Regions from separate parts of the Aeromonas rivuli genome, predicted to be linked through region 2. Evidence: predicted binding sites of a transcription regulator. Region 2 holds the regulator's gene; the other holds the start of a gene.
The links. The regulator MetJ, encoded in region 2, represses methionine synthesis genes. The targets are predictions, from matches to a motif close to AGANNTCTAGANNTCT.

Region 1 (4,415 bases), 1.4 Mb from region 2:
GCCATGGACATGCCCAAGCTGGACTTGCCGGTCAACATCGCCGGGGGCAATGCCCTCGGCGCCTACAGCACCGGTGGCGGTGGGGGTGGTCTGGGCGGCAATAACGGTGCCATACCACTGGCAACCTTCGAACCCATGATGCCACGCAAGGCCGCCTTGGCGGGCCTGGCATCGGGCAAGGTGCTGCTGGAGTTTACCGTTACCGAACGGGGCACCGTCAGCAATGTCCGGGTCGTCAAGGAGCAGCCCCGCAGCTACGACCTCGGCAAAGAGGCCCGTAAAACCGTGGCCAAGTGGACATTCAAACCGGCCATGGTCGATGGCAAGCCGCAGGCGAGTCGCATGCAGCAAGAGATCGAATTCGCGGTCAACTAAGGAAGGTGGCGATGAACAAATTACACAAGGGGATCTTGGCCCCGGTCGCCCTGGCCGTGTTGATGAGCACAGCCAGCTGGGCCGCCGAACAACCCTCCCTCTCTGACCGCGCCTACCGCGCGGTCAACAAGGCTCAGGAGCTGATTGCCGCCAAGAAATATGGCGAGGCCAATGCCAAGCTGCAGGAAGCCCTGTCAGGGGCTGGCGAGAAGGTCTATGACAAGGGGGTGATACTGCAAACCCTGGGCTTCGTGGCGGCCCAGCAGGATCAATACAGCAAGGCGACCAAATACTTCGCCGATGCCATTGCGACCGGCGGTCTCCCCCAACCCGTGGCCCAGCAGGTGCGTTACAACCTGGCCCAGCTTTATATGGCCGATGGCAATTTCAAGGGGTCCGTGACGACCATGAAGGAGTGGTTTGCCAACCTTGGCAAGGATGACAAGCCAACCCCCCATGCCTACATCACCCTGGCCAATGCCCATGTCCAGCTCAAGCAGTATCGGGACGCCATACCGGCAGTGGACAGTGCCATCAAGCTGTCGGCGGGCAAGGCGCCGGAATCCTGGTATCTGCTCAAGATGGGGGCCCACTACGAGCTGAAACAGTACAAGCCAGCCACCGAGGTATTGACTACCCTGGTCGGCATGTTCCCGGAGAAGAAGAAGTACTGGACCCAGCTCTCGGCCATGTATATGCAGGCGGGTAATGATGCCAAGGCGCTGTCCGCCCTGGAGAGCGCCTATCGGCTTGGCATGTTGACCGAGCAGGCCGAGTTGCTGCGCCTGGCCAACTACCTCGCCTTCGCCGGCATTCCCCATCGCGGCGCCCGCGTACTGGAGCAGGCCATGAAGGCGGGTCAGGTCGAGCGCAGCGTGGCGAACCTCAAGACCCTGGCCAACTACTGGCATCAGGCCAAGGAGCTCAACCCGGCCATCGATACCATGATGACGGCCTACCGCCAGGCGCCCAACGCCGAGCTGCAGCTCAAGATGGCGCGCATGATGATCCAGAGCAAGCGCTATCAGGATCTGGTCGCCCTGGCGGGCAAGCCGGCGGGCAATGCCAGCGGTGAGCAGCGGGCCGACCTCAAGTTCCTGACCGGGGTCGCCTACTTCGAACAGGACAAACCCCAGCAGGCGCTTACCGCCTTTACCCAGGCCGCCCAGAATGGCCAGGTCAGCGGCCGTGCCACCCCCTGGATAAGCTTCCTCAAGGAGCAGAGCCAGGAGGCAAACAGCAGCCAGACCCAATAGCCCCCGAGGGAATTGCCTCTCTCACCTGTTCCAGGTGACCTGAACCGCTCTTCGGAGCGGTTTTTTTATAGGGAATATCCGACTATGGATATCCATATTTTAGACGTCTAGACGTAGAAACACGCATTGACATAGCCATCCAGACATCTTAGCATCATCCACCATGATGACAGAGCAAACCCAGTGTAACCTCTGCCCAATTTACCCGCCTGTAGCGCCCTGTGCTTTAAGGCTTTGGCACGGAAGAATCCATGATCAAGTTGAATGCCCTCAACAAAGTCTACGGGAAAGGCAGTGATGCCGTACACGCCCTGCGTGACGTGAGCCTGCATGTACCCCAGGGCAAGATTTTCGGTGTGATAGGTGCCTCTGGCGCCGGCAAGAGCACCCTCATTCGCTGCGTCAACCTGCTCGAGCGCCCCACCAGTGGCCAGGTCGTGGTCGATGATCAGGACTTGACCGCCCTCGGCGAAGCCGAGCTGACCCTGGCACGCCGTCAGATCGGCATGATTTTCCAGCACTTCAACCTGCTCTCTTCGCGCACCGTCTTTGCCAATGTCTCCTTCCCCCTGGAACTGGCCGGTTGGGACAAGGCCCGCATCAAGGGCCGGGTCGATGAGCTGCTGGCCCTGGTTGGCCTGGAGGCGCGCGCCCATGCCTATCCGTCCGAGCTCTCCGGCGGTCAGAAACAGCGAGTCGCCATCGCCCGTGCCCTGGCACCTGCCCCCAAGGTATTGCTGTGCGATGAGGCCACCTCGGCCCTGGATCCCCAGACCACCCGCTCCATCCTGACCCTGCTCAAAGAGATCAACGTCAAGCTGGGACTGACCATATTGCTCATCACCCATGAGATGGATGTGGTGAAAGGCATCTGCGACGAGGTCGCCATCATCAGTGACGGCAGTCTGATTGAGCAGGGCGAGGTCGCCTGGTTCTTCAGCAACGCCAAGACCCAGCTGGCCCGCGATTTTATCCACTCCACCATCCACCTAGATGTGCCTCAGGAGTACCAGGACCGCATGACCCCGACCCGGGTTGCCGACAGCTATCCGCTGTTCAAGCTCGGTTTCACCGGTGCCAGCGTCGACAGCCCGCTCATCTCCGAGGTGAGTCGCCGTTTCAATGTCGACATCAGCATCCTGGCGGCGGACATCGAATACGCCGGGGGCGTCAAGTTCGGCTTCCTGCTGGCCGAGGTATTTGGGGACGAGGCCCAGTGCGCGGCCACCCAACAGTTTTTCATCGACAACCATATACAGCTGGAGGTAATGGGTTATGTCCGACGCCATGACTAGCCCGCTGTTCACGGCTCCTGGGGCCAATCAGACGTACGCCTTGATCAACATTCGCATTCAGCTGGAGGTAATGGGTTATGTCCGACGCCATGATTAATCTGCTCATCACGGCGCTGGGCGACACCCTTGTCATGGTGTCAGCCTCGGCCCTGTTCGGTTGCCTGCTCGGCCTGCCCCTGGGCGTCGCTCTCTATGTGACCAAACCGGGTCAGATCCTGGCCAACCCGCTGTTGAACCGCCTGCTTGGCATCGTGGTCAACATAGGTCGCTCCGTGCCCTTCATCATACTGCTGGTCGCCATCATACCGCTGACCCGACTCATCGTCGGCACCAGTATCGGCACCATAGCGGCCATAGTGCCGCTGACCATAGGCGCCGTGCCCTTCATCGCCCGCCTGGTGGAAGGGGCCCTGATGGAAGTGCCGGATGGCCTGCTCGAGGCCGCCAAGGCCATGGGCGCCAAGCCGCTGCAAATCATCACCAAGGTGTTGCTGCCCGAGGCCCTGCCCGGCATCCTCAACAGCGTCATCATCACCCTCGTCACACTCGTGAACTACTCCGCCATGGCCGGTGCCATCGGGGGGGGCGGTCTGGGTGATGTGGGGATCCGTTACGGCTATCAGCGTTTCGACCCAACCGTCATGCTGGTCACCGTGGCCATTCTGGTGGTACTGGTTCAACTCATCCAGAGCGCAGGTGAGCGTCTGGTCAAGCAATGCGATCATCGCTGAGCATCGATTTCTAAACAGGAGGTTTTTATGAAATTAGGCATTAAATCCATCGCGGCGGCCCTGCTGGCTGGCCTGGTACTGACCGCTTGCGGCCAGAAAGAAGAGAGCCAGACCCTGAAAGTGGGCGCCATCGCCGGTCCCGAGACCGAACTTATCGAGACTGCCGCCAAGATTGCCAAGGAAAAATATGGTCTGAACGTCGAAGTGGTGACCTTCTCCGACTATGTCACCCCCAACGTGGCCCTGAACGATGGCAGCATCGACATCAACGCCTTCCAGCACAAGCCTTACCTGGATGCCCAGATCCGTGATCGCGGCTTCAAGCTGGTGCCGGTCGGCAACACCTTCGTCTACCCGATTGCCGGTTACTCCAAGAAGATCAAAGCCCTGAGCGAACTGAAAGATGGCGACCAGATTGCCGTCCCGAACGATCCGACCAACCTGGGCCGCTCCCTGACCCTGCTGGAGAAACAGGGTCTGCTGACTCTGAAAGAGGGCGCCGGTCTGGAAGCGACTGTGCTGGACATCACGGCCAATCCACGCAACTTCAAGATTGTCGAACTGGAAGCCGCCCAGCTGCCGCGCTCCCTGGAAGATGTCTCTCTCTCCATCATCAACAACACCTTCGCCGGTCAGATTGGGCTGACCCCGACCCAGAATGGTCTCTTTGTTGAAGATAAAGAGTCCCCCTACGTCAACCTGATCGTCGCCCGTGAAGACAACAAGGATGACGAGAAGGTCAAACAGTTCGTGCAAGC
Region 2 (4,415 bases):
GCGGCCAGGAGGCGCGCCGACCAGACTTCCCCGAAGGCGAGCAGGCCGTTGCGCTCGAAGCGATCGAACTGCCCCTCCAGGATCAGGCCCAGACTGCTGATATCGCCGTTGAGCTGAGCGGTCAGGCTCTGGTGCAAATCCCCTTCCAGCAGGCCGTCGATCAACCCTTGCTGATAGGCACGCAGGGCGTTGAGCGCCTCACCGGCCGCCTCGTCCCCCGCCTCGGCCAGCTCCACCAGCTGGATCAGCCGGTTGGTGGTCTTGCCCGCGGCCGAGACCACAATCAGTTCGCTGCCGTTGCCCTGTTGCTCGACGATGGCCGCGACCCGGCGATAACAGACGGGATCCGCCAGGCTGCTGCCACCGAACTTGTGTACTTGCCGATGCTTAACGTTGACCGTCACCTCGGCCTCCTTGACCATTTCACTCATCTTGGTGCTACCCGTTGTGGCTTGGCCACCGAGGACGGCGGCTTGACTGCTCTGACTCATTGCGCGGCCACCTGCCCGGCGACCGCCAGGGCCTGGGCCAGATCCGCGACCAGATCCTCGCCGTGTTCTATGCCGACCGAGATCCGCAGTAATTGGGGGCTGATCCCCGCCGCCTGCTGCGCCTCGGCGCTCATGGCCCTGTGGGTCATGCTGGCCGGGTGGGCCACCAGGCTCTCCACCCCCCCTAAAGACTCGGCCACCGAGAAGTAGTTGAGGGCGCCGAGGAAGGCGCGCAGACCCGCCTCGTCGCAATCGAGCTCGAAGCTCAGCATGGCACCGAAGCCGGACTGCTGGCGCAGCGCTATCTCGTGGCCGGGGTGAGTCGGCAGACTGGGGTGATAAATGGTTTTCACCAGGGGCTGGGTCTGCAGGAAGGCCAGAATGCTCTGGGTATTCTCCTGATGGGTGCGCAGACGGGGCCCCAGGGTACGCAGGCCGCGCAGGGTCAAATAGGAATCGAAGGCGCCACTGGTCAGCCCCAGGCAGTTGGCCCACCACAGCAGGCTATCGGCCAGCGCCTGCTCCTTGGCGATGGCCACCCCCCCCACCACGTCCGAGTGACCATTGATGTACTTGGTGGTGGAGTGCACCACCAGATCGGCGCCGAGGGCCAGGGGCTGTTGCAGCAGCGGAGAGAGGAAGGTGTTATCGACCGCGACCAGAGCGCCCACGGCATGGGAGGCATCACAGATGGCGGCCACATCCACTACCCGCAACAGCGGGTTGGAGGGGGTCTCGACCCAGACCAGCTTGGGCCCCTCGGCCAGGGCGGCGGCCAGGGCCTGCTCATTCCCCTGATCGACGAACTTGACCCTGTAGTTGCCCTTTGCGGCCAGGAATTCAAACAGGCGCCAGGTACCGCCGTAGCAATCATGGGGGGCAATCAGCAGATCCCCCACCTGCAACAGGGCCTGGGTCACCAAATGGATGGCCCCCATGCCGGTGCCGGTCACCACGGCGCCCGCTCCCCCTTCCAGGGCCGCCAGCGCGTCCGCCAGATTGCCACGGGTCGGGTTGCCGGAGCGGGCATAATCGTATTGACGGGGCACGCCGAAGTCGGCAAAGGTGTAGTTGCTGGAGAGATAGATGGGCGGCACTACGGCACCATGCTGAGTATCTGTCTCTATGCCGGTGCGTACCGTCAGGGTTGCCTTATGGGTCATCTCTCTCTCCTCATCCTTGTGCGAGTCCATCCTCGCCATTGCACAAGACATTACGCCACCCCAATAAAGCCGTCAACACTTCTAGACGTCTAAATGGCTTTGCTGTTGGATTGCCATTGATTTCCTTAAGGGTTAAAATCCGCGCTCAAGGCCAAATGAGAACAGGTGAATCATGGGTACAGAGTGGAACGGCGACTACGTCAGCCCTTATGCGGAACACGGTAAGAAGAGTGAACAGGTCAAGAAGATTACCGTCTCGATCCCGCTCAAGGTGTTGAAAGTGTTGACCGATGAGCGCACCCGTCGCCAGGTGAACAACCTGCGCCATGCGACAAACAGCGAACTGCTCTGCGAGGCCTTTCTCCATGCGTTCACCGGCCAGCCACTGCCCGGCGACGACGATTTGCGCAAGGATCACCCGGACAGCGTTCCGGCTGAAGCCCGAGCCATCATGGAAGCGCTCGGCAAAGAGATTGAAGATTACGATGCCGAGTGAGTTTTCACTCGAAGGCTCACGAAAACGCGGCTCTCAGGCCGCGTTTTTGTTGTCTGGATATCGAAGCCCGCGGCTCTCGGTCATGGCAGCGCTCGGCAAAGAGATTGAAGATTACGACGCCGAGTGAGTTTTCACTCAACGGCTCACGAAAACGCGGCTCTCAGGCCGCGTTTTTTTATTGCCAGGCGCTGGCGACAACCATAAGAAAGCGCCTCATCCTGAGGCGCAAACAGTAGCTGAAAGCTTGAAATTACAAGGCCCGGCTACGGTTGATCACGGTCAGCGAGACCCCTAGCAGCACCAGATCCTTGAGCAGGAAGAAATCGACTATCGGCATGCCATCCACCCAACGCCAGGCGCCGGGCAGGGTAAAGATAAAGCTCAACGTCATCAGGAAGATGATGCAGGCGCCCAAACCGCCGTAAACACCCGCCAGGCGATAGCGCAGGGAGAGCAGCAGGGCCAGGGCGACCACCAACTCGGCGATCCCCACCAGATTGGAGACCCCCTGCACCGACCAGATGCCATAGAGCCAGCTCATCAGTGGATGGCTCGCTACCAGCGGCCTTATCGCCTCCGCCTCGGTGGGAGTGAACTTGAATATCCCGAGCCAGACGAGGATGAGCAGCACCCCCGCCAATCCCACCAGATAACCGCTCTCTTCCCGGGTCACGGGCTTGGCCCGTGCCAACCAGCCGTCCCTCATGGCTGCACCTCAACCAGGGGGAAGTCGATCTCGGTACCCGCCACATGGTTGCTGTAGTTGGTGAAGGTGTTGAGGGCGACCTGTCCCAACACTTCGATGAGCAGTTCATCGTCCACCCCGGCGGCTCTGGCCGCGGTCAGCTGGCCATCATCGATGACGCCCCGCTGACGAACCAGCTGGATTGCCAGCGAGATCAGCCCCTGATCCAGCGGATCCTCCGCCTCCCCCAGACGGGCTTGACGGATCTGCACCGGGGAAAAACCGGCCTTGTTGGCGCCCAGCACATGGGCGCTCAGGCAGTATTGGCAGGCATTTTCCTGGCCGATGGCCAGTGCCAGCAGCTCCCGTTGGCGGACACTGAGTCGCCCTTGGCCCAGGGTCTCGGCAAAGGCCAGATAGGCCTTGAACACCGTGGGGGAGTTGGCCAGGGTGGAAAACAGGTTCGGCACCATGCCGAGTTTGCCCTTGATGGCGGTGAGGGTCGTTGCGGCGGCGGGTTTGGCCTGGGCTATGGTCAGGGGATGGATACGTACCATGGACATTGTCCTCTCGTGTTAATGGATTGGCTGGTCAACGAGAGGGAGTATTTCAAAAAGCATGATACGATTTATCACCAACAGTCCAAAAATAGTCACCTATCGTATCAATCATGGATTCCTTGTCGGTACTGCTTCATCAATACGCGCCCCGGGCCCGGCTCTTCTACGCAGGCAGCCTGTGTGGTCGGGTCGATTATCAGGGCTCGGACCCTGGTGGCCACCTGCACCTGCTTCGCGCGGGCACCCTCAGACTGAGCAGTGACGGGGAGGCTAGTGTCACCCTGGATGAGCCGACCCTGATCCTGTTTCCAGCGAGCTGCGGTCACCGCATGCAGAGTCGGCTCGACTGCGATCTGGTCTGCGCCAACGTCCGCTTCGGCCGCACCCACAGCAACCCCCTGGTTGCGGCACTACCGAGCCGCCTGATCATTCCCCTGGCCAGCGCCCCCGGCCTGGCTCCCGTGTTGGAGCTGCTGTTTCAGGAGGCGGCTCAACCCGGCTATGGCCAGAGTCAGGCGATGGATCGCTTGCTGGATCTGCTGCTCATCCTGGTGTTGCGCCATGTGCTCGATGCCGGGCTCTACCGGGGGGGCGTGCTGGCGGGGCTGGCCGATCCGAGGCTGGGCAAGGCGATCATCGCCATGCAGCAACAACCCGAGCATCCCTGGACGCTGCAAGGGCTGGCTGCGCTGGCGGGCATGTCCCGCGCCCGCTTCGCCGCCCACTTCCATCAGCTGATAGGCAAGACGCCACTGCTCTATCTGACCGAGTGGCGGCTGACCCTGGCCCAGCAGCATCTGTTGGCGGGGGAGCCCCTCAAGCTGATTGCCCCGACGGTGGGCTATGGCAGCAGCGCCGCCCTGACCCGCGCCTTCGCCAAAGCCTGTGGCTTGACCCCTGGCCAGTGGCTGCGCCAGCAGCAAACCGTCGCAGAACCGCCTCTTGATTGATGGCAGGCGAGCTCCCCCACCCGCTGGCGATATCAACGAAAACGGCGACCCTGAGGTCGCCGTTTTTATG

Region 1: the regulator MetJ is predicted to act here: its motif matches at 1,733-1,748, upstream of metN (methionine ABC transporter ATP-binding protein MetN).

Annotation. Positions count from the first base shown of each region.
Region 1 is NZ_CP079742.1:944,879-949,293, reverse strand. It holds gene KYK33_RS04515 (energy transducer TonB) at 1-375, shown strand, start outside; gene KYK33_RS04510 (tetratricopeptide repeat protein) at 387-1,631, shown strand; gene metN (methionine ABC transporter ATP-binding protein MetN) at 1,883-2,926, shown strand; gene KYK33_RS04500 (methionine ABC transporter permease) at 3,004-3,657, shown strand; gene metQ (methionine ABC transporter substrate-binding lipoprotein MetQ) at 3,685-4,415, shown strand, end outside.
Region 2 is NZ_CP079742.1:3,865,643-3,870,057, forward strand. It holds gene KYK33_RS17765 (bifunctional aspartate kinase/homoserine dehydrogenase II) at 1-431, opposite strand, end outside; gene metB (cystathionine gamma-synthase) at 488-1,654, opposite strand; gene metJ (met regulon transcriptional regulator MetJ) at 1,827-2,150, shown strand; gene KYK33_RS17780 (DUF417 family protein) at 2,401-2,823, opposite strand; gene KYK33_RS17785 (carboxymuconolactone decarboxylase family protein) at 2,853-3,392, opposite strand; gene KYK33_RS17790 (AraC family transcriptional regulator) at 3,506-4,345, shown strand.